2 linked regions of the Amorphoplanes digitatis genome follow. The protein of the gene in region 1 interacts with the protein of each later gene in a pairwise test. Links are inferred from orthologs where the notes say so. Each region holds a gene or a part of one and is shown on either strand. Other genes may lie near its edges.

Region 1 (15,182 bases):
GGTGGCGGACCCGCTGCCGCGGCAGCGGATGGTGCTGCGGCTGACGGTGCCGCGGCGGCGGATGGTGCTGCGGCTGATGGTGCTGCGGCGGCTGATGGTGGGGCGGCTGATGGTGCTACGGGTTCGGATGCGGTGGCGGGGGCGATCTGGTCGTCGTCGGTGCCGTGGTGGGGGCGCGGGCGCGACCTGGTCTCGGTTGTCGACTCCTGCTCAGCGGCGGTGGGGTCGTCGCTGGAGGCGGGTGCCGGTTCGGTCTGGGGGTTCGGGTCGGGGTCGTTGGTCGGTGGTGTGGTGTTCGCGGATTCTTGGCGTTCGCGGACCTGCCACGGGGGCGGTTCCAGGTCGCCGAGCAGGGCGTCGTCGGCGGATCTTGTCGTGCGGGTGGGGGGAGCGTCGGTTACTGCGGTGCTGGCGGCCGGTGTCTCGGCGCCGGCGGGTGGTGTCTCGGTGTCGAGGATCCGGGCGGCCCGTTCACTCGCGGGTGCGGCGGGCTGGTTCGGCTCGGGCTGGTCTGGGTCGGGCTGGTTCGGGTCGGGCTGGTTCGGGTCGGGCTGGTTCGGGTTGGGCTGGTTCGGGTTGGGCTGGGTGTCGTCGGTGGTGGAGCGGTGGGCGCCTACCGGGGGTGCGATCAGGCCGCTTGCCATCGCCGCGTGGGCCTGTGGCCGGGTCTCGGGGGCTGGTTCCGGGTCGCCGCTGAGGGGGAGGTCGATCTCGGGGTCGTGGGCGGGCGGGGTGGAGGTCTTCGGGGTCTCGTCGAGCGGGAGGTCGATGTCTGGCTCCGGGTCCGCGTGGGCGGAAGCGGGGGCGGGAGCGTGGGCGGTTGTGGAGGGCGCCGCCGGGGGCTCGGGGTCCGGTGCGGGGGGTGCGGGCTGGGCGGTGCGCTGGGTCGGCGCGGGGGGCGGTGCCTGCTCTGCCTCTGGGGGGTGGGGCGCCTCTGGGGAGCCGGTAGCCGCTTGCGGGGTGGTGGCCGCTGCTTCTGTCGGCTCGGTGTGCGTATCGGGATCGAGGGTTGTGGTTGATCTTGGTGTTGTCTCCGCGGGGCGTGGCGGGGCGGCCGTGGCGGTGCGGGCGCGCTGGGGCAGCGGGGCGCGGTAGTCGAAGTCGGGCTCGACCAGGTGGCCCTCGACGATCGGGCCGCCGGGTGCGTCGCGGACGATCACGGGGGAGGGTGCCTCGTCCGGTTCGGCGGCGCGGGGCGGTGGTGGTGGGGGTGCGTCGTCCAGGTCCGGTGATCGTGGGGCCGGCGGGGGCGGCGGGGGCTCGTCGGGGCCGCGGCCCCACTGGCGGTCGCGGGTCGCCCAGGGTGGTGGTGCCGGCTCGCCGCCCAGCAGGTCGTCGTCGGGGAGGTCCTCCTCGTAGTACAGGGGAGGGGCGTTCAGGGTGGCCTCGTGGGATTCCGCTTCGTCCCAGTTGATGCGGACCCGGCGCATGTCGTCGACGTCGACCGTCACCGGCAGGGTGTCGCCGACGTGCGGCCACTTGGTCACCGGCACCCGGGGGTCGCGGACCGTCACCTCGGAGGTGGGCAGGCCCGGGGCCACGATGACGATCTGGAGCTCGGCGCGGCCGTAGATCGACGTGGCCGGCGGGTCCGACACCGCCTTGACCTGCGCGGTTCCGGCCACCCAGGCGCGGGCGCCGCGGCGCACGACGTTGACCATGCCGACGCCGATCGCCAGGGCCAGCATCGCCACCCCCAGGGCGACGATCGCCCAGCTCGACATGCCGAGGCCGAACAGCATCACGAAGACCGCGATGGTGCCGACGACCGCGGCGACGAGTTTGCGCGCGGGCGCGATCGGCCGGCCGTTCTGGTTTGCCACTGTGGACCTCCCGGGTTACCAGTCAGGTTACGTAGCGGTGCCCGCCCGTGAAAGGGCGGTTGCCGCTCGCCCCTCGGGCGGTACCGATAGGCTGACATCCCGGTGTGACAACACCGGCGCGCCGCCATGACCAGGAGGATCCTCCGTTGTCCACCGCTACTTCCGCCGAGCGCACGCTCGTGCTCGTCAAGCCCGATGCGCTGCGCCGCGGCCTCCTCGGTGAGATCCTCGGCCGGTTCGAGCGCAAGGGCCTCACGATCGATGCGCTGGTCGTGCGCACGATGGACGCGGAGCTCGCCGACCGGCACTACGCCGAGCACGTGGACAAGGCGTTCTATCCGCCGCTCAAGGAGTTCATGACCAACGGGCCGCTGGCCGCCCTGGTCCTCTCCGGCGACGAGGTCATCGCCGTCGTGCGCGCCCTGGTCGGCGCCACCGACGGGCGCAAGGCCGCCGCGGGGACGATCCGCGGCGACCTGTCGCTGTCGAACCGGGAGAACCTGGTGCACGCCTCCGATTCACCCGACAGTGCGAAGCGTGAGCTCGCCCTCTGGTTCCCGGAGCTCTAAACCTCCGCGGGCGGCTGGGTGCAGGTGGCGATCGAGAGCCGGTTCCAGACGTTGATCGTGGCGATCGCCACCAGCAGGTTCGCCAGCTCCTCCTCGGTGAACGCCTTGGCCGCCGGCTCCCAGACCTCGTCCGGGACGCCGTGCTCGCCGAGGCGGGTCACCGAGTCGGTCAGGGCGAGGGCCGCCCGTTCCCGCTCGGTGAAGAACGGCGCGTCGTGCCAGGCGGCCACCGCGAAGAGGCGGCGGCTCGACTCGCCCTGCTCGAGCGCCTCGCGGCTGTGCATGTCGGTGCAGAACGAGCAGCCGTTCACGATCGAGGCGCGCAGCTTGATCAGCTTGTAAAGGGTCGGGTCGACGCTGTCCTTGCAGTACTTCTCCATGCCGAGCACCGCGCGGTACGCGCCGGGCGCCACGGTGTTGATGGCCAAGCGGGGCATTTCTCCTCCTGGTATGTAGATGCCCATTCAACGACATGGCTCGGTCACCTCGGTGACGCGCGGGCTTCATGTCGCGCCGAGAGCCTCCGGTCATGACCTCCATCGATCGACGCAGCCTGCTGCGGGCCGGGCTGGCCGGCGGCGTTCTCGGTGCCCTGCCGGCCGGGCCGGTCTTCGCCGGCTGGTCGGCGGACCGGCCGGTGCTGACACACGGCGTGCAGTCCGGCGACGCCACCGCCGACTCCGCGGTCGTCTGGGCCCGCGCGGACCGTCCTGGCCGGATGTTCGTCGAGGTGGGCCGGCGCCCGGACCTGCGCGGCGCCCGCCGCGTGCGCGGGCCGGTGCTGACACCGGACACCGATTTCACCGGCAAGGTGCGCCTGCGCGGCCTGCCGCCGGGGCAGCGGCTGCACTATCGGGTACGGGTGGAGAGCATCGACCGGGCCGGCCTGTTCAGTGAGCCGATCGACGGCTCGCTGACCACCGCGCCGACCCGCAGGCAGGACGTCTCGTTCGTGTGGACCGGCGACGTCGTCGGGCAGGGCTGGGGTATCGACCCCGCGTACGGTGGGCTGAAGCTCTTCGACGCGATGCGCGAGCGCCGGCCCGGCTTCCTGCTGCACAGCGGCGACACCGTGTACGCCGACGGACCGCTGCCGTCCTCGGTGGCGCTGCCCGGCGGCCGGATCTACCGCAACCTGGTGACCGAGGAGAAGTCCAAGGTCGCCGAGACGCTGCGCGAGTACCGCGGGCAGTACGCGTACAACCTGCTCGACGACGCGTACAAGGCGTTCGCCGCGGAGGTGCCGCAGATCAACCAGTGGGACGACCATGAGGTGGTCAACAACTGGTACCCGGGCGAGATCCTCGACGACGCGCGCTACACGGAGAAGCGGGTCGACGTGCTGGCGGCGCGGGCGCACCGGGCGTACCACGAGTGGGTGCCGGTGCCGGGGCGGTCGGGCCCGGTGCACCGCCGGATCTCGTACGGGCCGCTGCTGGACGTGTTCGTGCTGGACATGCGCACGTTCAAGGACGTCAACGACGGCAACACGTACGCCGATCCGCGCCGCGGCCTGCTCGGCGCCGAGCAGCGCGAGTGGCTGATCCGCGGCCTGCGCGCGTCGCGGGCGACGTGGAAGGTGATCGCCAACGATCTGCCGCTGGGTGTCGTGGTGCCGGACGGCCCGGCCGCCCAGGAGGGCGTGGCACAGGGCGATCCGGGCGCGCCGAAAGGCCGGGAGCTGGAGTTCGCCCAGGTCCTGCGCGCGGCGCACCGGGCGGGCGTCACCGGCATCGTCTTCCTGACCGCGGACGTGCACTACACGGCCGCGCACCACTACGACCCGGCGCGGGCCGCGGTGCAGGACTTCACGCCGTTCTGGGAGTTCGTGTCGGGGCCTGCCCACGCGGGCGGATTCGGCCCGAACGCGCTGGATGCGACGTTCGGCCCGAGTGTCGCGTTCGTGCACGCGCCGCCGGTCGCGAACACCTCGCCCGCCGACGGCTACCAGCACTTCGGCGAGGTGCGCATCGACGCCGCCACCGGGGCCTTCCGGGTGGACCTGCGCGACCGTGACGGCGTCTCGCTGTGGAACACGACCCTGCCGGCGCCGCCGCGTTGACGGGCTGCCGGTATCGTTGGGCGTTCAGGCACTGATCCGGCCATCACCGGGGAGTCTCCGGAAGAACGGGCGTTCGCCTCAGTAGAACCGGACGGTCGCGGCCCGTCACAGCCGCAGAACGAGCGGGCGTCGCGCAGGCGACGTCAAGCGAGGTGGTACCGCGGGCTCCGGCTCGTCCTCGCAGACCACGACAGTGAGCTGCGCGAGGAGAGCGACCACCGATGTCCTACCCCAAGCACACCCCCGCGACGGGCGTGCCCGCGAGCCCCGACCTGCCCGCCGTCGAGCGCGCCGTGCTCGACCACTGGACCGCCGACAAGACCTTCGAGGCCAGCGTCGAGGCCCGGCCCGCCGGGCAGGACGGCAGCAACGAGTACGTCTTCTACGACGGCCCGCCGTTCGCCAACGGCCTGCCGCACTACGGCCACCTCTTCACCGGCTACGTCAAGGACCTGGTGCCGCGGTACCAGACGATGCGCGGCAAGCGCGTCGAGCGGCGGTTCGGCTGGGACACCCACGGGCTGCCCGCCGAGGTCGAGGCCGAGAAGCAGCTCGGCATCACCACCAAGGCGCAGATCCTCGAGCTGGGCGTCGACAAGTTCAACGAGGCCTGCCGCACCTCGGTCCTGGCCTACACCAAGGACTGGGAGCGTTACGTCACGCGCCAGGCCCGCTGGGTCGACTTCGGCAACGACTACAAGACCCTCGACACCGACTACATGGAGTCGGTGCTGTGGGCCTTCAAGACCCTGCACGACAAGGGCCTGGTCTACGAGGGCTTCCGGGTGCTCGCGTACTGCTTCCGGTGCGAGACGCCGCTGTCCAACACCGAGACCCGTATGGACGACGTATACCGGGACCGGACCGACCCGGCGCTGACCGTGACTTTCCAGCTGGAGACCGGCGAGAAGATCGCGGTGTGGACGACCACGCCGTGGACGCTGCCGTCGAACCTCGCGCTCGCGGTCGGCCCGGACATCGAGTACGCGATCCTCGAGAAGGACGGCGAGAAGCTGATCCTCGGCGCGGGGCGCGTCCCGGCGTACGCCAAGGAGCTCGAGGGTTTCGAGCAGGTCGGCACCGTGCTCGGCCGGGATCTGGCCGGGCGCCGCTACACGCCGCTGTTCGACTTCCTGGTCGAGCAGGCCGGCCCGAACGCCTTCCAGGTGCTCGCCGCCGACTACGTGACCACCGAGGACGGCACCGGGGTCGTGCACCAGGCGCCCGCGTTCGGCGAGGACGACCAGACCGTCTGCAACGCGGCCGGCATCCCGACGATCGTGACCGTCGACGAGCACACCCGGTTCACCGCGCTCGTGCCCGACTACCAGGGCGTTCAGGTCTTCGACGCCAACAAGGCGATCATCGCGGAGCTCAAGGGCCGCGGCGTCGTGCTGCGCCACGACGGATACACCCACTCGTACCCGCACTGCTGGCGCTGCGACACGCCGCTGGTCTACAAGGCCGTGAGCTCCTGGTTCGTCGCGGTCAGCACGTTCCGGGACCGGATGGTCGAGCTCAACCAGGAGATCACCTGGACGCCGTCGCACATCAAGGATGGCTCGTTCGGCAAGTGGCTGGCGAACGCCCGCGACTGGTCGATCAGCCGCAACCGGTTCTGGGGCTCGCCGATCCCGGTGTGGAAGTCCGACGACCCGAACTACCCGCGGGTCGACGTGTACGGGTCGCTGGCCGACATGGAGCGTGACTTCGGCGTCGCCGTGACCGACCTGCACCGGCCGTACGTCGACGAGCTGACCCGCCCCAACCCGGACGACCCGACCGGGAAGTCGACGATGCGCCGGGTGCCGGAGGTGCTCGACTGCTGGTTCGAGTCCGGGTCGATGCCGTTCGCGCAGGTGCACTACCCGTTCGAGAACAAGGACTGGTTCGAGCACCACTACCCGGGCGACTTCATCGTCGAGTACATCGGGCAGACCCGCGGCTGGTTCTACACCATGCACGTGCTGGCCACGGCGCTGTTCGACCGGCCGGCGTTCCGCAACTGCCTCAGCCACGGCATCCTCCAGGGCGCCGACGGCCGCAAGATGTCCAAGAGCCTGCGCAACTACCCCGACGTGTACGAGGTGTTCGACTCGTACGGCTCGGACGCCATGCGCTGGATGCTGATGTCGTCGCCGGTGCTGCGCGGCGGGGACATGCCGGTGACCGAGACGGCGATCCGCGACTCGGTGCGCCAGGTGCTGCTGCCGCTCTGGAACGTCTGGTACTTCTTCAGCCTGTACGCCAACGCCGCCGGGCACGAGGCGACGCTGCGTACCGACTCGGCGCACCTGCTCGACCGCTACATCCTGGCCAAGACCGACGAGCTCGTCTCGGAAACCACGCGGCAGCTCGACGAGTACGACATCTCGGGTGCGGCCGCGTCGGTGCGCTCGTACCTGGACGCGCTGACCAACTGGTACGTGCGCCGCTCCCGGGACCGCTTCTGGGCCGGCGACGCCGACGCGTTCGACACCCTGGCCACCGTGCTGGAGACCCTCTGCCGGGTGGTGGCGCCGCTCGCGCCGCTGACCGCGGAGGAGATCTGGCGCGGCCTGACCGGTGAGCGCTCGGTGCACCTGACCGACTGGCCCGAGGCCGGCGCGTTCCCCGCCGACCACGACCTGGTCGCGTCCATGGACGCGATCCGCGAGGTGGCCTCCGCGGCGCTCTCCCTGCGCAAGGCCAAGGCCCTGCGGGTACGGCTGCCGCTGGCGAAGCTTACGGTCGCCAGCCCAGACGCCAATGCGTTGAGGCCGTTCGCCGACCTGCTGGCCGACGAGGTCAACGTGAAGGCCGTCGAGCTCAGTGCCGATCTCGCCGCGTACTCGCAGCAGGTGTTGACCGTGGTGCCGCGCGCACTCGGCCCGCGCCTGGGCAAGCAGGTCCAGGTGGTCATCAAGGCCGTCAAGGCCGGCGACTGGGAGCTTGTCGACGGCGCGCCGGTCGTCGCCGGCGTCGCCCTCCAGGAGGGCGAGTACGAGCTCAAGCTCGTCGCCGCCGACGCGGAGAACTCGGCGCCGCTGCCGGCCGGCCGCGGCGTGGTCGTGCTCGACACCGAGGTCACGCCCGAACTGGCCGCCGAGGGGCTGGCCCGCGACGTGATCCGGGTGGTGCAGCAGGCCCGGCGCGACGCCGGGCTGGACGTGTCGGACCGGATCTCGCTGCTCGTCGCCGCCACGCCGGCGGTCTCGGCCGCGGTCGAGACGCACCGTGACTTCGTCGCGGCGGAGACGCTGGCGACCTCGCTGGCCCTCGACCCGGGCGCGACCGGTTTCAGCGGCGAGGCCGGTGACGGCGAGGCCGTCACGGTGTCGGTCACCCGGGCGGGGTGAATCCCACCGCCGGTCGGCTCGGCTTTTGCCTGCTTCGGCGGTAAATGCCGAGCCGGTCGGAGGCTGCCCCGACAGGGGTTTTCCGGTCGGTTTCCGATAACCTCGAACTGCCCCCTCATCAACTTGGAAGTCCCCGCCGGAGGAACACGTTGCCGCTGCTCTACTCGATCGGCAAGATCACTGTCGGTAAAGCGATGACACTCGGCTGGCGGCCGCACGTCGAAGGTCTCGAAAACATCCCCGCGTCCGGCGGCGCCATCTTCGCCGGAAACCACCTGTCCGTCGCCGATGAGCTGTTCCTCGGCGCGGTCGTGCCCCGGCACATCGCGTTCTGGGCCAAGGCCGAGTACTTCCGCGGCGGCGGCGTCGGCGGCAACGTCACCAAGTTCGTGCTGGAGGGCCTCGGCGCAATCAAGGTCGAGCGCGGCGGCGGCCGCGCGGCGCTGGCGGCGTTCGACGGGGCGATCCCGGTGCTCAAGGCCGGCGACATGGTCGCCGTCTACCCCGAGGGCACCCGCTCGCCGGACGGCCGGCTGTACCGCGGGCGCACCGGCGTGGCCCGGCTCGCCGTCGCGGCCGGCGTGCCGATCATCCCGGTCGGCATGATCGGCACGGAGAAGGTGCAGCCGATCGGCCAGCGCATCCCCCGGCCCGTCAAGGGCAAGGTCACGATCAAGTTCGGCGCGCCGATCCCGACGGACGGCCGCAGCGACGACCGGACCGCGCTGCGCACGCTGACCGACGAGGTCATGGCCGAGATCCAGAAGCTCACCGGCCAGGAGTACGTGCCCCGCTACGCACCGCCGCGCGGCACGACGCCGGAGAAGCCCGAGACGCCCGAGGCGTAGCCGACGGAGGGTGACCCCTACCAGGGGTCACCCCTATCGGCGGACGAGCACCGAGCTGCGGACCAGGCCGGTGAGCTCCGCGCTCTCCGCCACCGAACGCCTGGTGAACATCACGGTGCCGAGGCTGCCGTGGTCGGCCCAGGCGCAGACGACGACCGCGCTGCCGCCCTTGCGCCCGACGCCGCAGCGCTCGTGCAGGCCGGTTTCGCCCAGGTCGTACGGCTCGATGTCCTTGATCCGGTATCCGTCGGCCAGGTGCGCGATCTCGGCCTCGACGTCCTCCTGCGGCGTGAGCCGCAGCCCCGTCGTGCCGAAGACGGTCACCTTCTTGCCCTTGCCGTCCGCGTAGATACCGGCGAAGACGTCGCCCTGCACCAGGCTGGTGCCGCGCAGCTCCTCGGTGAGCCGCTCGACGGCCCGCCGGCTCGCGCCGTCCTCCCGCAGGTCCAGGTCGGCTATCGACGCCGGCAGGTCCGCCGTGACCGGGTATTGGCTGGCCGCCGGCCAGGCGAGATAGCCGGGCACGCCACAGCAGCAGACCAGGCTGACCAGGGTGAACAGGAAGAGCCGGCGCGGCCAGCGGCGCTTGCGGCGCGCCGGTGGCAGTGGCCGCCGCCCCGGCGGAGCCGCCGGCGGGCGGCCCTGCGTGGGGCGCTGCCACGGCGGCGGCGCCGGGGGCGGGGCCGGGCGCGACTGCGGCGGCGCCGCCGGCGGCCGGGGCTGAATCGGGAGCCGGTTGACCGCGGTGGCCGGCGCCTTCCTGGCGCGGTTGCGGCCCCAGCGGCGCTTCGTGGGCGCGGCGGGCGCGATCGCGGGCGGCATCCCTCCGGCGGTCGGCGCGATCGCGGGCGGCCCTCCCAAGGCCGGCGCGCTCGCCGGCGGCATCGGGGGTCGGGCGGGTGCGGGCGGAACCGGCGGGTCGGTGCGGGTCGGCGGCAGGGGCGGTCCGATGCGGGTGGGCGGCATCGCGCCCACGATCCGGGTGGGCGGCATGGCCTCCGGGAACGGCAGCTCGGCCTGCCAGGGTGTGTCCTGGTCGGCCCACGGATCCACCGCGGGCGTCACCGAGGGGTCATCGCGGCCGGCCCAGGGGTCGGCGGGCGGCGACGGTCGGTCCTCCCCGCGGCGGCGCGACCACCAGGGCCGCCGCGGCACGTGCGGCGGGACGACCGCGGAGCCGCTCCACCGGGCCGCGGTGACGCCGTCGGCCGGGGTCGGGTCGTCCGGGGCGTCCGCACCGCCGGCGGGTCCGGGCGCCGGTGCGGCTGGATTCTCCGGCTGCTGGTCGGCCATCCGTCGATCTCCTCCCACCGCTGGTACCGGGCCGTCGCATCGGTCGCCATCCGGGCGCCTTCCGCCAGGTTAGAGCCGGGCCGCCACCTCGCCGATGTTGATCGAATCACCCGATCGACGGGCGTGACGTTCTCCGCCCGTACCGGAATCGATGAAGATCCTTCGCAAACGACGGACATGGGGGGCGATGTGGGAGACGGCCCGGAGTCGTATGGTGACCCGGTGGTGAGCATGAGATGAAAACGACTCAGCGAAACGCGGTCACCGTGACCGGCCGGGCGAACGGCCGGCCGATGGTGTTCGCGCACGGCTTCGGGTGCGACCAGAACATGTGGCGCTACGTCACCCCGGCGTTCCAGGACACCCACCGCATCGTTCTCTTCGACCATGTCGGCGCGGGCCACTCCGACCTGACGGCCTACGACGACGAGCGTTACTCCACTCTCGACGGGTACGCGAGCGACGTTCTACAGATCCTGCACGAGCACGAGCTGCACGACGTCGTCTTCGTCGGCCACTCGGTCAGCGCGATGATCGGCGTGCTCGCCGCGATCCGCGAGCCGGAGCGCTTCGCCAAGCTGGTCCTCGTCGGACCGTCGCCGTGCTACATCGACGACGGCGACTACGTCGGCGGCTTCGGCAAGAGCGACATCGAGGAGATGCTCGAGTCGCTCGACAGCAACTATCTCGGCTGGTCGAGCGCGATCGCGCCGGTCATCATGGGCAACGCAGACCGACCCGAGCTCGGCGCCGAGCTGACCAACAGCTTCTGCGCCACCGATCCGGAGATCGCCAAGAAGTTCGCCCACGTGACCTTCATGTCCGACAACCGGGCGGACCTCGCGAGCCTGCGCACCCCGGCCCTGATCCTCCAGTGCACCGACGACGTCATCGCGCCGGGTGTCGTGGGTGCCTATGTGCACGAGCACCTGGCGGGGAGCACACTGGTGGTCATGAATGCGACCGGCCACTGCCCGAATCTCAGCGCTCCGGCGGAGACGGTCGCCGCCATCAGGGCCTACCTGTAACCCGATGACGGACAGCGGCGACGGCGGGCCGGACGTGACGCAGGACGTGGAGGTGCCCTGGGAGGAAGACCCGGGTGACCTCTACGACCATGCGCCGTGCGGCTACCTGACGAGCCTGCCCGACGGCACGATCGTCAAGGTCAACGAGACGTTCCTGGCCTGGACCGGCTACGACCGTCACTCGCTGATCGGCCGGCGGCGGTTCCGCGACCTGCTCAGCCCCGGCGACAAGATCTATTACGAGACCCACTACGCGCCGCTGCTGAGCATGCAGAACGACGTGCACGAGGTGGCCTTCGACCTGATCTGCGCCGACGGCCGCCGGCTGCCCATCCTGGCCAACTCCATCCTGGGCCGGGACCCCGCCGGCCTGCCGCGGGTCATCAAGACCACGATCTTCAACGCCACCGAGCGCCGCGGGTACGAGAAGGAGCTGCTCGCCGCGCGGCGCGCCGCCGAGGCCTCCGAGCGGCGGGTCCGGGTGCTACAGGAGATCGTGGCCGACCTTGCGGCGGCGCCGACCGAGTCCGATGTCGCCGACACCGTGGTGCGGGTACCGGTGCCGGCCTTCGGCGCGAGCACGGCGACGGTCTGGCTCTGCGATGCCGACCGGGACCAGCTGACCGCGATCGCATGCACCGACTCCGGGGGCCTGGCCCGCGACGACATCCCGCGCGGCTCGTCGCGGGCCGTCGCCGAGGTGGCCCGGCGCGGCGACCTGCACGTGATCGGCTCGATCGAGGAGGCCGAGGAGCACTTCCCGGACCTGGCCACGGCGATGCTGCGGGACCGCCACGGCACCGTGGTGCTGCTGCCGCTGACCGCCGCCGCCGCTGCCGCCTCCGCCGAGGAGCCCGCCGGCGTGGAGGTGCTCGGCGTGCTCTGCTTCGACTTCGCCGAGCAGCGCGAGCTCTCCGACAGTGAGCTGCGGGTGGTCCGGCTGCTCGGGCAGCAGGCCGGGCAGGCGCTCGACCGGGCCCGGCTCTACGACGACCTCCGCCGGCGCGAGATCCGGTCCACGTTCCTGGCGGAGACGACCCGGGCGCTGGAGGTGGTGCCCCGGCTCATGCCCCGGGCACGCCGGCTGATCGAACGCATGGTGCCGGAGATGGCCGAGTGGGCGTCGGTGCGGCTACAGGTCGGTCCCGCCGGGATGCTCGCCGACGCCGGCCGCCCGGAGCCCGATCCGGAGCGGCTTGCCGAGCGGATCGCCGAGGTGTTCGAGAGCGGACAGGCCCAGCTCACCGATGAGAAGGGCCCGGACCCCGGCTGCGCGGTGCTGCCGCTGGTGGCGAACGGCAAGGTGTTCGGCACCCTCGCGCTGCGGATGGCGCCGGGCCGGCGTACGGCCGTCGCCGAGGCGGTCTTCTTGGCCGGTCTGGCCGACCGGGCCGGGCTGGCGCTGGAGAACGCCCGCCTCTACGAGCAGGAGCGGGCCATCGCCCGGACCCTGCAACGCAGCCTGCTCGCCAACGACCTGCCCTCGGACCCGCGGTTCGCGATCGAGTCCCACTACCAGGCCGCCGCGCACGACCTCGAGGTCGGCGGCGACTGGTTCGACGCCTTCCAGATCAACGCGGACAAGCTTGCCGTCGTGGTCGGCGACGTGGTCGGGCGGGGCATCGACGCGGCCACCACGATGGGCCAGCTGCGCAGCGCCATCCGGGCGCTCGCCTCCGCCAAGGCCGGGCCGGCGCGCCTGCTCGAGCGCCTCGACCGGTTCGTCGAGCGGGTCGAGTCCGCCCGGATGGCGACGGTGGCTTACGCGGAGGTCGACCTGTCGACGAACGAGATGACCTACGCCTGCGCGGGGCACATGCCGCCGCTGCTCGTCGAGCCGGGCTCCGCGCCGCGCTACCTGCTCGACGCCCGGTCCGGGGCGCTGGGATCGCGCGCCGGGCGCGGCGCGCGGCTGGAGCACCGGATCCGCCTCGCCGCCGGCAGCCGGCTGCTGCTCTACACCGACGGCCTCATCGAGCGCCGCAACCGGGGCATCGACGCCGGGTTCGAGGTGCTCGCCCGGGCGTACGCGGGCCGCCGCGGCTCGCCGCTGCCCGGGCTGGCCGCGGGCCTGGCGGACTTCCTCGTCGGCCGGGAGCACTCCGACGACGTCTGCCTGCTCTGCCTCTCGATCGGCGTCGAGGAGCGGCTGGAACGCTCGATCGGCGCGGACCCGCTACAGATCGCGCTGCTGCGCAAGGACCTGCGCGGCTGGCTGGTCGCGAACGGCGTCGACGACGAGAGCACCCAGGCGGTGCTGCTGGCCTGCTCGGAGGCGGTGGCCAACGCGATCGAGCACGGCTACCGCGACGACCCGTTCGGGGTGGTCGAGGTGGTCGCCGCGGTGACGCCCGAGGCCGTCGAGGTGCGCGTCCGGGACCAGGGCCAGTGGCAGGCGACGAACGGCGACGGCGCCCGCGGCCGTGGGCTCCAGCTGATCCGTCAGGTGATGGATCAGGCGTCGTTCGATCACGACGAGGGCACCACGGTGACGATGCGGCGTACCCGCCTGGAGGCGCGATGACGACCGACCGGTGGGTGACCTTCGCCAAGCTGGGCACGGTCGACCTGGTCCGGCTGGCCGGCGAGATCGACCTGGCCAACGCGCCGGAGATCGGCCGCGAGATCGTCCGGCAGACCGGGCACGCCGGCGCGGTGCTCATCGATCTGACCGCGGTCTCGTTCCTGGACAGCGCGGGTGTGCGGCTGCTCGACGCGCTGGTCGGCGACCTGGACGATCAGGGCACCCCGATCCGGTTCGTGGTGGGTACGACCGGCCCCGCGCGGATGACGCTGCAACTGTGCGCATTCCGTGAGGACCTGCTGGCCACCGACCTGACCCGGGCCGCAAACGAATTGGCACCCTGAGCCGCGTACCCTTGGGCCCAAATGAGCGAGCTTGCCGCGGCGAGCGGATCATCAACTCGGCGCGCGACGAATGTCATCGCCGGAGCGCCAGCGGAGGCGATGGCATGAGCGTGGACTCGGTTTTTCCCCAGTTGGAGCAGTTGCTGCCCAGGGTGAGCAAGCCCATCCAGTACGTGGGCGGTGAGCTCGGCGTCGTGGTCAAGGACTGGGACGCCTGCACCGTGCGGTGGGCGCTGATGTATCCCGACGCCTACGAGGTCGGCCTGCCCAACCAGGGCGTCCAGATCCTCTACGAGGTGCTCAACGAGCAGAGCGACGTGCTCGCCGAGCGCACCTACGCGGTCTGGCCGGACCTCGAGGCGCTGATGAAGGAGAACGGCGTACCGCAGTTCACCGTCGACGCGCACCGGCCGGTCGGCGCCTTCGACGTGCTCGGGCTCTCGTTCGCCACCGAGCTGGGCTACACCAACATGCTGTCGGCCCTCGACCTCGCGCGGATCCCGCTGATGAGCGCGGACCGCGACGAGAGTCACCCGATCGTGCTCGCCGGCGGCCACGCCAGCTTCAACCCGGAGCCGATCGCCGACTTCATCGACGCCGCCGTGCTCGGCGACGGCGAGGAGGCGGTCCTCGAGATCACCGGCATCATCCGGGAGTGGAAGGCCGAGGGCTGCCCGGGCGGCCGCGACGAGCTGCTCCTGCGGCTGGCGCGCACGGAGAGCATCTACGTTCCCCGCTTCTACGACGTCGACTACCTGCCCGACGGGCGCATCCAGCGCGTCGTGCCGAACCGCCCGGACGTGCCGTTCCGGGTGCACAAGCGCACGACGATGGACCTCGACGCCTGGCCGTACCCGAAGAAGCCGCTGGTGCCGCTCGCCGAGACCGTGCACGAGCGGTACGCCGTCGAGATCTTCCGCGGCTGCACCCGGGGCTGCCGCTTCTGCCAGGCCGGCATGATCACCCGCCCGGTCCGGGAGCGGTCGATCACCACCGTGGGGCAGATGGTCAAGGAGGGGCTGGAGTTCTCCGGCTTCTCCGAGGTCGGGCTGCTCTCGCTCTCCAGCGCGGACCACTCGGAGATCGGCGACATGTGCTCCGGCCTCGCCGAGCAGTACGCGGACACCAACGTCTCGCTGTCGCTGCCGTCGACCCGGGTGGACGCCTTCAACATCGACCTGGCGCAGGAGCTGTCCCGCAACGGGCGGCGTACCGGCCTGACGTTCGCGCCCGAGGGCGGCTCCGAGCGGATCCGCAAGGTCATCAACAAGATGGTGACCGAGGAGGACCTGATCCGGACGGTCGTCACGGCGTACTCGAACGGCTGGCGCAGCGTGAAGCTCTACTTCATGT
Region 2 (15,326 bases), 570 kb from region 1 along the record:
GGCGGCGCGACCTGGCTGGGGGCCGCCACCCTCGACGAGGCGCTGACCCTGCGCCGGGCGGGCATCACGGCGCCGGTGCTGGCCTGGCTGCTCGCACCGGGCCTGCCCCTGCACGAGGGCGTCACGGCCGACGTCGACCTCAACGCGGCGAGCCTGGACCAGCTCGGCGAGTTGGTCACGGCCGCCCGCCGGGCCGGGCGCCCGGCCCGGGTGCACCTCAAGATCGACACCGGCCTGGCGCGCGGCGGCGCCACCCCGGCCGAGTGGCCCGCGCTGCTCGAGGCGGCGGCCAAGGCGCAGGCCGGCGGCGAGGTCGAGGTGGTCGGCATCTGGAGCCACTTCGTGTACGCGGACGCGCCCGGCCACGAGACCGTCGATCACCAGCTGGCGGTCTTCGCGGAGGGGCTGGCGACCGCCGAACAGTTCGGCATCGAGCCGCGCTACCGGCACATCGCGAACTCGGCGGCGACCCTGACCCGCCCGGACGCGCACTACGACCTGGTGCGCCCGGGCATCGCCGTCTACGGCCTGTCGCCGCTGCCCGCCGGCCACGAGACCGGGCTGCGCCCGGCGATGACGGCCCGGGCCCGGGTGACCCACACCAAGCGCGTCCCGGCCGGCCAGGGTGTCTCGTATGGGCACGCCTACTACACGGCGCGCGAGACGACGCTGGCGCTGGTGCCGCTGGGCTATGCCGACGGCGTGCCCCGGCACGCCTCCAACGTGGGCCCGGTGTGGCTGGGCGGGCGCACGCGGACGATCGCGGGCCGGGTCTGCATGGACCAGATCGTCCTCGACTGCGGCGACGACCCGGTCGCACCCGGAGATGTGGCGACGCTGTTCGGACCGGGCGACGACGGCATGCCGACGGCCACCGACTGGGCCGACGCGGTCGGCACCATCAACTACGAGATCGTGACGCGCTTCGGCGGCTCCCGCGTCTCCCGCGTCTACGACGGCACAGCCGGAGTCCCCACCCCAGATCCCGCGGGCCCAGATCCCGCGGTCCCCGGTCCTGCGGTTTCGGGTCCTGCGGTTTCGGGCTCTGTGGTTCCGGGTTCTACGGATCAAGATTTCACGGCCTCGGGGGCCGTGGATCAGGGTGCTGTGGTTCGGGATCCCGGGGCTCCGGGTGCCGTGGCCTCGGCTGAGGAGGTTGCATGAGTCCGGCGAGGATGCCCGCACGGTCCGGTCCGCGGCGGCGGAGGCGGGCCAAACAGGTCGGGATCGTCGGCGCGGCCGTCGGTGTCGCCGCGGCCGGCCTGGCGACGGCCTTCGCCGTCGAGCGTGCGCTGGTCCGTAAGTCGCTCAACGCTCCCGGTGATCCCCATGCCGACGTGGAGTTCGGCGATCAGCCGTTCGACTCCGAGCTGACCGTGACCGCGGCCGACGGCACCGATCTGCGCGTCGAGATCGTCGAGCCAACGACGCCGACCGGCAAGCCCACCATCGTCTTCGTGCACGGGTTCGCCCTGGACATGGGCACGTTCTTCTTCCAGCGGCAGGTGCTCGCCGAGCAGGGCGACCATCGCCTCGTCTTCTACGACCAGCCGGGGCATGGGCGGTCCAGCCGGCTCAAGTCCGGCGACTACGACATCGCCGCGCTGGGCAAGTCGCTGGCGGCCGTGCTCGACGCGACCGTCCCGGATGGACACATCATTCTGGTCGGGCATTCGATGGGCGGCATGACGATCATGGCGTTCGCCGAGCAGTTCCCGGAATGGTTCGGCGAGCGGGTGACGGGCGTTGTGCTGATGTCCACCTCCGCCGGGCTGATCGACAAGTCCAAGCTCGGGCTGACCACGCTTGTCGCGCGGGTCAGCGCGCCGTTCTTCCCGCTGTGGGGCGGGGCGGCCCGGCTCGGCGGCGGCACCATCGACCGGGCCCGGGTGGTCTCCTCCGACCTGGCCTGGCTGCTGACCCGCCGGTACGGCTTCGGCGACGCCCGGCCGAGCCCGTCGTTGGTCACCTTCGTGGAGCAGATGAACTCCAAGACGCCGGTGGAGACCCTCGCCAAGTACCTCCAGACGCTCTACACGCACAACCGCTTCCCGGCGCTGTCCACGCTCAGCGGGGTGCCCGTGCTGGTGCTGGTCGGCACGAAGGACTACCTGACCCCGGTGACCCACTCGGAGGAGATCCTGCGATACCTGCCGCAGGCAGAGCTGGTGAAGTTCGACAACAGTGGGCACGTCGTCATGCTCGAGAAGGCCGACGAGGTCAACGCCGCGCTGCTCCCGTTCCTGAAGAAGATCTCTTGACCGCCACCGGATTCCGGCTGGCCACAGTGGACGACACGCAGGCGTTCGGCCGGCGACTCGCCGCCGTGCTGCGGCCCGGCGACCTGGTGCTGCTGACCGGGCCGCTGGGCGCCGGGAAGACCGCGCTGGTGCAGGGGATCGGCGCGGGGCTGGGCGTGCTCGGTGCCATCACCTCGCCGACGTTCGTCATCGCGCGGGTGCACCGGCCCGACCCGGCGCTGGGTGGGGCGCTGCCGTTGGTGCACGCTGACGCGTACCGGTTGGGCGATGCCGCCGATCCGCGCGCCGAGATCGACGACCTCGACCTGGACGCCTCCGCGGAGCACTCGGTGACGGTGGTCGAGTGGGGCACGGGCCTGGTCGAGCAGCTCAACGACGAATACCTGGCCGTCCGGATCGACCGGCTCGACGACGACACCCGGGTCATCGACCTCGTTCCCCATGGCGGCGACTGGGCCGCCCGACTGGAGAAGATGTGAACCTGCCTGACCTGCTCCCGGACGCCTGGCGCGCGGAGCTGACGCCGCTGCTCGACGCGGACGCCACCGCGTCGCTGAGCGCGTTCGTGGACGAGCAGTACCGCACGCACACCGTGTATCCGCCGATCGAGGATCTGTTCGCCGCCTATCGGCTGTGCTCGCCCGAGCAGACCCGGGTGCTGATCCTCGGGCAGGATCCGTACCACGGGCCGGGGCAGGCGCACGGGCTCAGCTTCAGCGTCCGCGAGGGGGTGCGGATCCCGCCGTCGCTGCGCAACGTCTTCAAGGAGCTTGCCGAGGACGTCGGCGTGCCGCCGGCGACCAGCGGCGACCTGACCGGCTGGGCCCGGCAGGGTGTCCTGCTGCTCAACGCGGTCCTGACGGTCCGGGCGGCCGCCGCGGCGTCGCACGCCAACAAGGGCTGGGAGGCGTTCACCGACGCGACGATCCGGGCGCTGAACGCCCGCGACGAGCGCGTGGTGTTCCTGCTCTGGGGTGGCTACGCACGTAAGAAGGCGGCCCTGGTCACGAACCCGGCGCACGTCGTCCTGGAGGCCGGCCACCCGAGCCCGCTGAACCCGAAGGGCTTCCGCGGCTCCCGCCCGTTCAGCTCGGCCAACAAGGCGCTGGCAGACGCGGGCCGCCCCCTCGTGGCCTGGGATCCCCGCCCGGACGCGTAACCACACCGACCCCGAACCGGCGAGCCGGCACCGAGGCTCCCCGACGGCCCGCCGCTGACGAAGGCAGCCAGGGCCGGGTGCTGCGGGCCGGGTGCTGCGGGCCGGGTGCTGCGGGCCGGGTGCTGCGGGCCGGGTGCTGCGGGCCGGGTGCTGCGGGCCGGGTGCTGCGGGCCGGGTGCTGCGGGCCGGGTGCTGCGGGCCGGGTGCTGCGGGCCGGGTGCTGCGGGCCGGGTGCTGCGGGCCGGGTGCTGCGGGCCGGGTGCTGCGGGCCGGGTGCTGCGGGCCGGGTGCTGCGGGCCGGGTGCTGCGGGCCGGGTGCTGCGGGCCGGGTGCTGCGGGCCGGGTGCTGCGGGCCGGGTGCTGCGGGCCGGGTGCTGCGGGCCGGGTGCTGCGGGCCGGGTGCTGCGGGCCGGGTGCTGCGGGGTTCGTGCCCGGCGCGGGCGGGTGGGTTTCCGGCGGCTAGGGTGCTTTACGTGCTTGTACTAGCGCTGGACACCTCCACGCCCGCGGTGACCGCCGCCCTCGCAGAGGTCACCGACACCGGCGTGAAAGGGCTGGCCGAGCGCCGTAGCGTCGATCCCCGTGCGCACGGTGAGCGGCTTGCGCCCCAGGTGCGGCTGATCCTCGACGATGCCGGGGTGCGGACTCGGGAACTGGCCGCGATCGTCGCCGGTGTCGGGCCGGGGCCGTTCACCGGGCTGCGGGTCGGGCTCGCCACCGCCGCGGCCATGGGGCAGGCGCTCGGCATTCCCACGTACGGGGTCTGTTCGCTCGATGGGCTCGGCCGGGCCGCCGGGCCGGGGCGTGTGCTGGTCGCCACCGATGCCCGGCGGCGTGAGGTCTACTACGCCACCTACGTCGACGGGGTGCGTGTCACCGATCCGGGCGTCGACAAGCCTGCCGACGTGCGGGTCGAGGTCGATCGGGCCGTCGGCGAGGGTGCGCTGAAGTACGCCGAGATCTTCGGGGTGCCTATCGACGACCGGGTTCTCTTCCCGCCGGGTGAGGCCCTGATCGCACTCGCCGCCGAGCGGGTCCGGCGGCGGGCGCCGGGTGAGTCGCTCACGCCGCTCTACCTGCGGCGGCCGGACGCCGTCGAGCCGGCCGGGCGTAAGCCGGTGCTGCACTGATGCGCATCACGCGGTTCCGGTGGTGGCACATCGCCGAGGTGCTTCCGATCGAGGAGGATCTCTTCGGGTCCGAGAAGTGGTCCGCCGCGATGTTCTGGAACGAGCTCGCCCAGCGCAACTTCTACCTCGTCGCCGAAGACGAGGGCGGCAAGGTGGCCGGGTATGCCGGTCTCTCCGTGGTGGATCAGGACGAGTCCTGGGTGCAGAACATCGCCGTGTCCCGCGATGCCCAGCGGCGGGGGACCGGGCGGCAACTGCTCGAGGCGCTGCTCGCCGAGGCCGGCGGGCGCAAGGTGCTGCTCGAGGTCGCCGTCGACAACGCACCGGCCCAGCGGCTCTACGCCGGCTACGACTTCGAGCCCGTCGGGATCCGGCGCGGCTACTACCAGCCCAGCAACACCGACGCCCTGGTGATGATGAGAAGTGCCTGACGAACCCCTGGTCCTCGGGATCGAGACCTCCTGCGACGAGACCGGTGTCGGCATCGTTCGCGGGCACACCCTGCTCGCCGACGCGCTCGCGTCCAGTGTCGAGCAACATGCGCGGTTCGGCGGGGTCGTGCCCGAGGTCGCCAGCCGCGCACACCTCGAGGCGATCGTGCCGACCATGCAGCGGGCCCTCGACGACGCGGGGGTGACCCTCGCCGACATCGACGCGATCGCCGTGACGGCCGGGCCCGGCCTCGCGGGTGCGCTGCTCGTCGGGGTCGCCGCCGCCAAGGGGTACGCGCTCGCCGCCGACAAGCCGATCTACGGCGTCAACCATCTGGCGGCGCACGTCGCCGTCGACACGCTGGAGCACGGGCCGCTGCCGGAGCCGGCCGTCGCGATGCTCGTGTCGGGCGGTCATTCGTCGTTGCTGCTGGTCGACGATCTCACCGCGGGGGTGACGCCGCTGGGCGCGACGATCGACGACGCGGCCGGTGAGGCGTTCGACAAGGTCGCCCGGCTGCTCGGGCTGGGTTTCCCGGGTGGGCCGGTGATCGACAGGATCGCGCGTGATGGCGACGCGGCCGCCATCGCGTTCCCGCGTGGACTGACGGCGCCGAAGGATCAGCTCAAGCACCGGTTCGATTTCTCGTTCTCGGGGCTGAAGACCGCGGTCGCGCGGTGGGTCGAGGCCCGCGAGCGCGCCGGCGAGCCCGTGCCGGTCGCCGACGTTGCCGCCAGTTTCCAGGCCGCCGTCTGCGACGTGCTCACCGCAAAGGCCCTGGACGCGTGCCGGGAGAACGGCGTCGAGACCCTGGTCATCGGTGGTGGTGTCGCCGCCAACTCGCGGCTGCGGCTGCTCGCCGAGGAGCGGGCGGCGAAGCTGGGCATCCGGGTACGGGTGCCGCGGCCGGGCCTCTGCACCGACAACGGTGCGATGGTGGCCGCGCTCGGCTCGCATCTGGTGGCCGCCGGGGTCGCGCCCAGCCGGCTCGACCTGCCGGCCGATTCCGCAATGCCATTGACCTCGGTCACTGTTGCGGGGTAGGAAGCCTGCATGATCGCACGAATGTGGGAGGTACGGGCGCTGGGCAGCGGCTTCGACGAGCTGCTGGCCTGGGTCTGCGACGAGGCGTTGCCGCAGGTGGAGGTGCTGCCTTCGCATGTGTCGAGCGAGGTCTACTCGTCGACCGACCACCGCATCGTCGTCATCTCGAAGTGGCGCAACACCCCGGCCGACCTGCCGGCGCCGCCGGAGCGGTTGACGGCCCGCGCCCCGCACGTGTGGGATTTCACACCCGTCGACAGGTAGCGCGCACGCTCAGCGTAGCGCCAGCCCCACACCGAGCAGCACCTGCTTCTCCTGTGGGTCTCCTCGGGCAGGTCGCGGACCACGGCGGCGAGCTCGTCGAGGGTGCGGGCGTCGCTGGCCACGCCGACCCGCTTGGCGAACTCGTCAAGGGTCAGCCGGCCGGCGCCGGTGTGGCGCTCGGTCCTGATCGGAGGCCCGCATGCTCACGCGGGCAATGTAGACCGCGCCCGCCCACCGGGCGAGGGCGGCGAACGCTCAGAGGAGCGGGTCCGCCAGCAGCCGTTCGAAGGCCAGCTCCGCGGCGCCGATCAGGGCCGCGTCCGTGCCCAGCTCGGGGGTGCGGAGCCGGACGTGTTCGCGGCAGGCCGGCAGCGCGACCTCGTTGAGGCGGCTGCGGATCTGGGCGGCCGCGACCAGGTACACGTCCCGCAGCGTGCCGCCGAAGATCACGGCTTCCGGGTTGAAGATGTTGATCAGGTTGCCGACGCCCAGGCCGATCCAGTCGCCCACCTGGCGTACCGCCTGCTGTGCGGCCCGGTCGCCGCGCATCGCCGCGTCGACCACCCCGAGCACCGCGTCCCGGCCGCTCTCGTTGGCGCGGCCCGCGAGTTCCAGCAGGGCGTACTCGCCGATCTCGGTCTCCCAGCAGCCCCGGGAGCCGCAGCTGCAGGGCTTGCCCGACGGGTTGATCACCATGTGGCCGACCTCGCCGCCGTAGCCGCCGTGGCCGGTCACCCGGCGGCCGCCGGCGATGATGCCGCCGCCGACGCCAACGTCGCCGTACAGGTAGATGACGTTGTCGTGGCCGGCCGCCGCGCCGCGGCTGTGTTCGACCATGGCCGAGACGTCGGCGATGTTGCCGACGGTCAGCGGGCCGACGTCGGCGCCCTCGAAGCCGCGCAGTTCCGAGCTGAGGGCCTCGCCGACCGGCTCCTCCACCCAGCCGATCGTCGGCGCCAGGCGGACCATGCCGTCGTCGCGGCGGACCATGCCCGCCACGGCCAGGCCGCCGCCCACGTAGCGGGCGCCCTCCGGAACGTCCCTGCGCATCTCGTGGATGAACTCGGCGAGCGGCTGGACCGCGTCGGCGACCTGCATGCCGCGCGGCCGGTCCGTCTCGCGGCGGTCCAGGATCTTGCCGCCCAGGCCGACCCGGGCGGCGCGCAGCCGGTCCACCTCGATCGCCAGCGCGTACGCGTACACCTGGTACGACTCGGGCCGGACGACAAGTGACGGTCGCCCGGCCCTCAGGGTCTCCTCGGGCGGCCGCTCGGTGACCAGGCCGGCGGCGGCCAGTTCGGTGGTCAGCGTCCCGATCGTGCTGCGGTTCAGCCCGAGCTTCGTGGTGAGCTCAGCTCGGGATGTAGCACCGTGAACATGTACATATCTCAGCAGCGTGCCCAGGTTGTGCCTGCGAACCTCCTCGTGGCTGGGGCCGGCTCGCATCAGTGAGCCGCCCCCGTGCCCGCGGGCCGGTTCATCGGTTACCGGTGGCTGCCGCTCTGCGGCGTGACAGGGCGTCGACGCTTGCGGCCAGCAGCAGGATGAGGCCGGTCACGATGAATTTGACGCCGGAGCTGTAGCCCATCAGGCCCATGCCGTTGTCGATGACCGCGATGACGGCGCCGCCGATGACGGCGTCCATGACGCGGCCTTTGCCGCCGAAGAGGCTGGTGCCGCCGATGACGGCGGCGCCGACGGCGTAGAGCAGGACGTTGCTGCCGCCGGAGTTCGGGTCGACGGAGTTGGCGCGGCTGGCCGCGATGATGCCGCCGACCGCCGCCATGGACGAGCCGATGACGAAGACCGAGATGCGGATCCGGTCGACGGGGATACCGGCACGGCGCGCGGCTTCCTTGTTGCCGCCTACCGCGTACACGTGTCGGCCGTAGGTGGTCCGGCCCAGGATGAAGGTCCAGACGATCAGGAAGACCGCGATGATCGGGGCGACGATGGGTACGCCCTTGACCGAGCCGCTGATCAGCGGGTTGATGCTGCGTTCCTGGGTGAGGACCGCGACCGCGGAGAACAACAGGATGGCGAGGCCGCCGATGCGGGCCAGCACGACGCCGATGGGGTCGGTGACCAGGCCGCGGGTGGCGCGGCTGCGGACCTGGGCGAATTCGACCAGGGCGTAGCCGGCGACGGCGGCGATGGCGAGGATCCAGCTGACCGCCACGGTCATGTTCTTGTTGGCCAGGGCCAGCACGAACGGGTCGCGGATGGAGATGTTCTTACCGCCGCTGAGCAGGACCAGCAGGATGCCTTGGAAGGCGAGGAACGCGGCGAGGGTGACCACGAACGACGGGATACCGACCTTGGAGACCAGGAAGCCGAGGATGAAGCCGATGACCAGACCGGTGATCAGGGCGGCGGGGATGGCGGTGTACCACTGCCAGCCGTGATCGGTCAGCAGGATCGCCATCACCGCGCCGCAGACGCCGCTGGCGTAGCCGGCGGAGAGGTCGATTTCGCCCAGCAGCAGGACGAAGACCAGGCCCATCGCGATCAGGGTGACCGCGGCGCCCTGGGAGAACAGGTTGGCGAAGTTGAGGGCGCTGAAGAAGGTGGGGCGGGCGATGCCGAAGATCAGGCAGAGCACGATCAGGCCGAGGATGGCGGGCAGGCTGCCGATGTCGCCGCCGCGTACCCGGCCCCAGTAGTCGTGCAGGTGGCTAGCGAGGGTCGGCTTGACCACCTGGACGCCGGCGCTCGTTGTGGTCGTGGTCATTGGTCGGCTCCCGGAGGCGTGATGTCGATGAAGCCGGACGCCGCCGGCTTTTCGGGCGGCAGGCCGAGGTTGCCGCTGCGCCCGGAGGTGATCAGTTCGACGATCTGGGAGTGGGTGACGTCGCTGGTCTTCACCTGGGCGGCGGCCCGGCCGAGGTAGAGGGCCGCGACACGGTCCGAGACCGCGAAGACGTCGTTCATGTTGTGCGAGATCAGTACGACGCCCAGGCCGTTGTCGGCGAGCCGGCGCACGAGCTCGAGCACCTGCGCGGTCTGCGCGACGCCGAGGGCGGCGGTGGGCTCGTCGAGGATGACGACGCGGCTGTTCCAGAGCACGGCCTTGGCGATGGCGACGGTCTGTCGTTGGCCGCCGGAGAGGCTGGCGACGAGCTGCCGGAGTGATTTCACGGTACGCACGGAGAGGCCGGCCAGGGTGTCGCCGGCCATCTGTTCCATGGTCGGCTCGTCGAGCACGATGCCGCGTACTTTCTCGCGGCCGAGGAACATGTTCTGGACGATGTCGAGGTTGTCGCAGAGTGCGAGGTCCTGGTAGACGACTTCGATGCCCAGCGCGGACGCGTCCCGGGGGCTGTGGATGGCGACCTGGTTGCCGTCGAAGATCACCGTGCCCGCGTCGATGGTGTAGATGCCGCTGATGCATTTGACCAGCGTCGACTTGCCGGCACCGTTGTCACCGACGAGTGCGGTGACCTCGCCCGGATAGACGCTGAGGCCGACGTCGTGCAGGACCTGTACGGGACCGAAGCTCTTGTCGATCCCGCGCAACTCCAGAAGAGGTGTCGCGGCCACAGGTGTTTCTCCTTCACTCGATGCGGCGCCGCCCACCCCCGTCGGGCATGGGCGGCGCCGTCGGTCACGAGATGGGGTCAGCTGATGCCATTGTCCGCGCAGAGCTTGGCGAAGTCTCCGGCACAGAGCTGATCCTTGGTGACGAAGCCGTCGGCCACAACATCCTTGACGCTGTCTTTGAAGATCGGGTCCGGGGTCAGCAGGACCGCGGGGATCTCCTTCTTCGTCTCCGGGTCCGTGACGGTCTGCCCGGTGTCCTTCCTCGTGCCCTTGGCCAGGCCGATGGCGAGCTCGGCGGCCGCGTCGGCCTCCTGCTTGATGGCCTTGTAGACCGTCATGCACTGGTCGCCCACGAGGATGTTCTGCAGACCCTGAACGGTCGCGTCCTGGCCGGTGACCGGGACCTTGCCGTTGAGCTTCTGCTTCTTGAGCACCGAGATGACCGCGTTGCCCAGGCCGTCGTTGGCCGCGAGCACGCCCTTGATCTTCGGGTTCTCGGTCAGCATCTGCTCGAAGATGGTGCCGCCCTGAGCGTTGTCCCAGTCCGGAACGGACTGGTCCGGGCCCTTGACGAACTCACCCGACTCGAACTTGGGATTCAGGACCGAGTCGTAGCCCTCCTTGAACAGGGTGGCGTTGTTGTCGGTCGGCGAGCCGTTGAGCCGGGCCACGACGGGCTTGACGGCCTTCATCTCGGTCAGGCACTTGACCAGGCCCTCGCCCTGGAGCTTCCCGACCGCCACGTTGTCGAAGCTGACGTAGTAGTCCGCGTTGCCGCCGAGCGTGAGCCGGTCGTAGTCGATGGTCGCGATGCCGGCCGCCCGGGCCTTGTCGAGGACCGCCTTGCCGGTTCCGGAGTCCAGGTTGACGATCATCAGCACCTTGACGCCGCTGGAGATCATGCCCTCCGCGATCGTCTGGAACTGGCTCTTGTCGCCCTGCGCGTTCTGGATGTCGACCGGTACGCCGGCCGCGTCGAACGCCGCCTTCAGGTACTTGGGGTCGTCGGTGCTCCACCGCTGCGAGCTGGCAGTGTCCGGCAGGATGACGCCCACCTTGCCGACGGACGAGCCGCCGTCTGTGCCTGAGTCGCCACCGCTGTCGTCACCGCATGCAGCCATGCTGCTGGTGGCCAGCAGGCCGACCGCGGCGAGGGCGAACATTCCCTTACGCATTCCTAGAGTCCTTTCGGATAATCCGGACCTTGCTTCGGATTCTGGTGTGCGCTGCCGGGAACGTCACTCACCCGACCCGCTGCGGAATCGGACACTCTTGTTGTATCGGGGCAACGTATTCCCGGTGCTGAACGTGGCACGACGGGCCTGATTGCAAGGTCCCGCAGCCCGCGTGAAACGGCAGCGCGGCGACGGTGGGTCACCGCGCGGCCCGTGAGTCACTTCACAACGTGACGCTAGGTCACTCCACGGCTCTGGATTGCCGGATCTTGATAACGGTGTCGTAACGGAAGGGTGTTGTGAGAGGTCTGGAGCTCTATGTCCGAATTTTGGCTATTTTTGCGTCCGCGAGCCGGATGAGGTCGGCCGGGTCGAGAGACACCTGTAGGCCGCGGCGCCCGGCCGAGACGTACATCCGGTCCAGGGTGGCGGCCGAGTCGTCGACGACCGTCGGCAGCCGCCGGCGCTGCCCCAGCGGGCTGATCCCGCCGCGGACGTAGCCGCTGCTGCGCTCGGCCGCGGCGCGATCCGCGAGCGCGGCGCGCTTGCCGCCGGCGGCGCTCGCCAGCGCCTTGAGGTCCAGCTCGCCGGTCACCGGTACCACCGCGACGACGAGCCCGCCGTCGACCTCGGCGATCAGCGTCTTGAAGACCGCCGCCGGCGTGACCCCGATGGCCGCGGCGACCAGAGCGCCATAGTCGTGTGCGTCGGCCGCGACGTCGTACGGGTGCAGCTCGTGCGCCACCCGCCGCGCCGTGAGCAGGACGGTGGCCGGGGTACCGGCAGCCTTCTTCGCCACGAGCAGGAAGGCTAGCGGCAGAGCAGGGCCGTCGGCGCGCCCGCCACCCGGGTCAGCACGAGCGACGCCGGTGCGTTGCCGCGCAGCCGCAGGTCCCGGCGCAGCTGCTCGGGCTCGAGCGCGGAGCCGCGCTTGCGGATCTCCAGCCGCCCGACGCCGCGCTCGCGCAGCAGCGTCCGCAGCCGCTTCAGGGAGAACGGCAGCACGTCGGTGATCTCGAGCCGCCGGCCGAACGGGGTGTCCACGGCGGTGTCGGTGTAGACGTAGGCGATCTCTGGGTCGGCGATCCGGCCGCCGATCGTCGCGGCGAACTCGGCGACGAGGTGCGAGCGGACCACGGCCGGATCCGGGTCGTACAGGAAGGCGCCGACCGGGCCGACCGGCGCCGCCGCGGTGCCCGAGCCGGTGAGCTCGGCGCCCGACGGCAATAGGATCGCCCGCCGAGCGAACTCCGCCAGCGGACCGCACCAGAACGCGGCCTCGACCAGATCGCCGCCGACGCTTACCCACTCGCCCTCGGCGCCCGGCGGTAGGAGCGCGTGATCGATGCCGGGGGCGAGCTTGAGCACCGTGCGTGGCACCCGGCCGGGCAGTGCGGCGATGAAGTCCCACGGCGGCGACCACGAGCGCGGGTCCATCACCCGGCCGCGGCCCGCCCGCCGGCGCGCCGGGTCGGCGAAGACCGCGTCGAACCGCTCCACCGGAACGCTCGTCGCGTCCGCGCACTCCACGGTCACCAGGTGGGCCAGGCCGGCGGCCTCGGCGTTCGCGGCGGCGAGCGCGGCCGTGAGCGGGTCGGCGTCGACGGCGTACACCCGGATGCCCGCTCGGGCCGCCGCCAGCGCGTCCGAGCCGAGGCCGCAGCCGAGGTCGGCCAGGGTCTCGACGCCGGCCGCGCGCAGCCGGCCGGCGCGCCGGTCGGCCACCGCCGCGCGGGTCGCCTGTTCGAGCCCGGCCCGGGTGAACAGCATGGTCTGGGCGGCCGTGCCGAACTTGGCCTCCGCGCGTATCCGCAGGTCGGTCTGGGTGAGTGCGGCGGCGGCCAGGCCGGGGGAGAGTCCGCGGGTGCGCAGCGCCGTCGCGGCGGCGAGCGGGTCCGCGCCGGTGACCTCGGCGGCGGCCGTCAGGGCGGCGGCTCCCTCGGGGGTACGCAGGGCGGCGAGCAGTTCGAGGTCCACGGAAAGTCATTCTGCTGGAAGCTGACGCGTTGGCACTCTGGTTGACGGAGTGCTAGTTCCGGCATAATCTCCGATTAGCACTCTCAACCTGAGGGTGCCAGCGTGCTCCCCGACCGGGGACGTGCGCCTGCGCCAGGCGGACCGGCACCCGCGACGACGGCCCCGCCCGGTGGCATGAGGCATCAGCCCGGCCTGTCCATTGGCCGGCGACAACACCTGTACCCAGGAGGGTATGCCCGTGACTACCGCGACAAAGGTTGCGATCAAGCCGCTCGAGGACCGCATCGTGGTCCAGGCGAACGAGGCCGAGACCACGACGGCGTCGGGCATCGTGATCCCCGACACCGCCAAGGAGAAGCCGCAGGAGGGCACCGTCCTCGCCGTTGGCCCCGGCCGGATCGACGACAAGGGCAACCGCGTTCCGATCGACGTCAAGGTCGGCGACACCGTCCTGTACTCGAAGTACGGCGGCACCGAGGTCAAGTACGCCGGCGAGGAGTACCTGGTGCTCTCCGCCCGCGACGTCCTCGCGGTCATCGAGAAGTAGACCTGATCTGACAGTGCTGAGCGCCCTGGCCCGGCTTCCGGTCCAGGGCGCCGGTGCGTTGAAGGGACCATAAATGGCGAAGATTCTTAGTTTCTCCGACGACGCCCGGCACCTGTTGGAGCACGGCGTCAACACGCTCGCCGACACGGTCAAGGTCACTCTCGGCCCGCGCGGTCGCAACGTCGTCCTCGACAAGAAGTTCGGCGCGCCGACGATCACCAACGACGGTGTCACCATCGCCAAGGAGATCGAGCTCTCCGACCCGTACCAGAACCTCGGTGCGCAGCTGGTCAAGGAGGTGGCGACGAAGACCAACGACGTCGCCGGCGACGGGACCACCACGGCGACCGTGCTCGCACAGGCGCTGGTCCGCGAGGGCCTGCGCAACGTGACCGCGGGCGCCAACCCGATCGCGCTCAAGCGCGGCATGGACCTGGCCGCCGAGGCCGTCTCCAAGGCGCTGCTGGAGAAGGCGGTCGAGGTCGACGACAAGAAGTCGATCGCGAACGTCGCCACCATCTCGGCGCAGGACGCCACCATCGGCGAGCTCATCGCCGAGGCGATGGAGCGGGTCGGCCGCGACGGCGTCATCACCGTCGAGGAGGGGTCCGTCCTGGACACCGGCCTCGAGGTGACCGAGGGTCTGCAGTTCGACAAGGGCTTCATCTCGCCGAACTTCGTGACCGACGCCGAGTCGCAGGAGGCCGTCCTGGAGGACGCCTACCTGCTGATCACCACGCAGAAGATCTCCAGCGTCGAGGAGCTGCTGCCGCTGCTGGAGAAGGTTCTCTCCGGCGGCAAGCCGCTGCTCATCGTCGCCGAGGACGTCGAGGGCCAGGCGCTGTCGACCCTGGTCGTCAACGCGCTGCGGAAGACCTTCAAGATTGTGGCCGTGAAGGCACCCGGCTTCGGTGACCGGCGCAAGGCGATGCTGCAGGACCTTGCGATCGCGACCGGTGGCGAGCTCATCGCCCCCGAGCTCGGCTACAAGATCGACCAGGTCACCCTCGACATGCTGGGCACCGCCCGGCGGGTCGTGGTGGACAAGGAGAGCACGACCATCGTCGACGGTGGCGGCCGCAAGGCCGAGATCGAGGACCGGGTCGCGCAGATCCGCAAGGAGATCGAGGCCTCGGACTCCGACTGGGACCGCGAGAAGCTCTCGGAGCGGCTGGCCAAGCTCTCCGGCGGCATCGCGGTGATCAAGGTCGGCGCCGCGACCGAGGTCGAGATGAAGGAGCGCAAGCACCGCATCGAGGACGCCATCGCGGCGACCAAGGCCGCGGTCGAGGAGGGCACCGTCCCGGGTGGCGGCGCCGCCCTGGCGCAGGTCGCCTCGGTGCTCGACGGCAACCTCGGCCTCACCGGCGAGGAGGCGGTCGGCGTGCAGATCGTCCGCAAGGCGCTTGTCGAGCCGCTGCGCTGGATCGCGCAGAACGCGGGCCACGACGGCTACGTGGTGGCGGGCAAGTCGGCCGAGCTGGGCTGGGGCCACGGCCTCAACGCGGCCACCGACGAGTACGTCGACCTGGTCGCGGCCGGCATCATCGACCCGGTCAAGGTGACCCGCAGTGCGGTCTCCAACGCCGTCTCGATCGCCGCGCTGCTGCTCACCACGGAGAGCCTCGTGGTGGAGAAGCCGGCCGATTCGGAGCCCGCCGCGGGCGGTGGCCACGGCCACAGCCACGGTGGCCACGGCCACCAGCACGGCCCGGGTTTCTGAGTCGAAAGAGTAAAAAGGGCGCGTCGCATTCCGCGGCGCGCCCTTTCTCGTGTGTGATGCGGGATTCGGGGAAA

The links.
Region 2: the proteins of ndk (region 1) and BJ971_RS35145 interact in binary tests that used the Escherichia coli proteins (3 or more experiments, as listed by UniProt). The link is inferred for Amorphoplanes digitatis from one-to-one orthologs.

The regions. Positions count from the first base shown.
Region 1 is NZ_JACHNH010000001.1:7,388,380-7,403,561, reverse strand. What follows is about bases 825-3,680. They hold ndk (nucleoside-diphosphate kinase), read left to right. Parts: upstream 825-1,969; coding sequence 1,970-2,392; downstream 2,393-3,680. Other genes in these bases: BJ971_RS32430 (alkaline phosphatase D family protein), read left to right, coding at 2,922-3,680; BJ971_RS32435 (carboxymuconolactone decarboxylase family protein), read right to left, coding at 2,389-2,829; BJ971_RS32445 (hypothetical protein), read left to right, coding at 1,660-1,953. Also shown: more of BJ971_RS32430, read left to right, coding at 3,681-4,454; ileS (isoleucine--tRNA ligase), read left to right, coding at 4,676-7,792; BJ971_RS32420 (lysophospholipid acyltransferase family protein), read left to right, coding at 7,942-8,640; BJ971_RS32415 (hypothetical protein), read right to left, coding at 8,674-9,933; BJ971_RS32410 (alpha/beta fold hydrolase), read left to right, coding at 10,170-10,961; BJ971_RS32405 (SpoIIE family protein phosphatase), read left to right, coding at 10,966-13,485; BJ971_RS32400 (STAS domain-containing protein), read left to right, coding at 13,482-13,829; BJ971_RS32395 (TIGR03960 family B12-binding radical SAM protein), read left to right, coding at 13,934-15,182. UniProt on the Escherichia coli protein: Major role in the synthesis of nucleoside triphosphates other than ATP. The ATP gamma phosphate is transferred to the NDP beta phosphate via a ping-pong mechanism, using a phosphorylated active-site intermediate.
Region 2 is NZ_JACHNH010000001.1:7,960,782-7,976,107, reverse strand. What follows is about bases 1,579-4,578. They hold BJ971_RS35145 (uracil-DNA glycosylase), read left to right. Parts: upstream 1,579-2,736; coding sequence 2,737-3,420; downstream 3,421-4,578. Other genes in these bases: rimI (ribosomal protein S18-alanine N-acetyltransferase), read left to right, coding at 4,550-4,578; tsaB (tRNA (adenosine(37)-N6)-threonylcarbamoyltransferase complex dimerization subunit type 1 TsaB), read left to right, coding at 3,894-4,550; BJ971_RS35140 (hypothetical protein), read left to right, coding at 3,512-3,883; tsaE (tRNA (adenosine(37)-N6)-threonylcarbamoyltransferase complex ATPase subunit type 1 TsaE), read left to right, coding at 2,258-2,740; BJ971_RS35155 (alpha/beta fold hydrolase), read left to right, coding at 1,579-2,261. Also shown: more of BJ971_RS35155, read left to right, coding at 1,161-1,578; more of rimI, read left to right, coding at 4,579-4,981; tRNA (adenosine(37)-N6)-threonylcarbamoyltransferase complex transferase subunit TsaD, read left to right, coding at 4,974-6,026; BJ971_RS35120 (hypothetical protein), read left to right, coding at 6,036-6,290; BJ971_RS35110 (ROK family protein), read right to left, coding at 6,546-7,736; BJ971_RS35105 (sugar ABC transporter permease), read right to left, coding at 7,768-9,021; BJ971_RS35100 (ATP-binding cassette domain-containing protein), read right to left, coding at 9,018-9,830; BJ971_RS35095 (sugar ABC transporter substrate-binding protein), read right to left, coding at 9,908-11,005; ybaK (Cys-tRNA(Pro) deacylase), read right to left, coding at 11,322-11,804; BJ971_RS35085 (class I SAM-dependent methyltransferase), read right to left, coding at 11,816-12,982; co-chaperone GroES, read left to right, coding at 13,221-13,529; groL (chaperonin GroEL), read left to right, coding at 13,603-15,252. UniProt on the Escherichia coli protein: Excises uracil residues from the DNA which can arise as a result of misincorporation of dUMP residues by DNA polymerase or due to deamination of cytosine.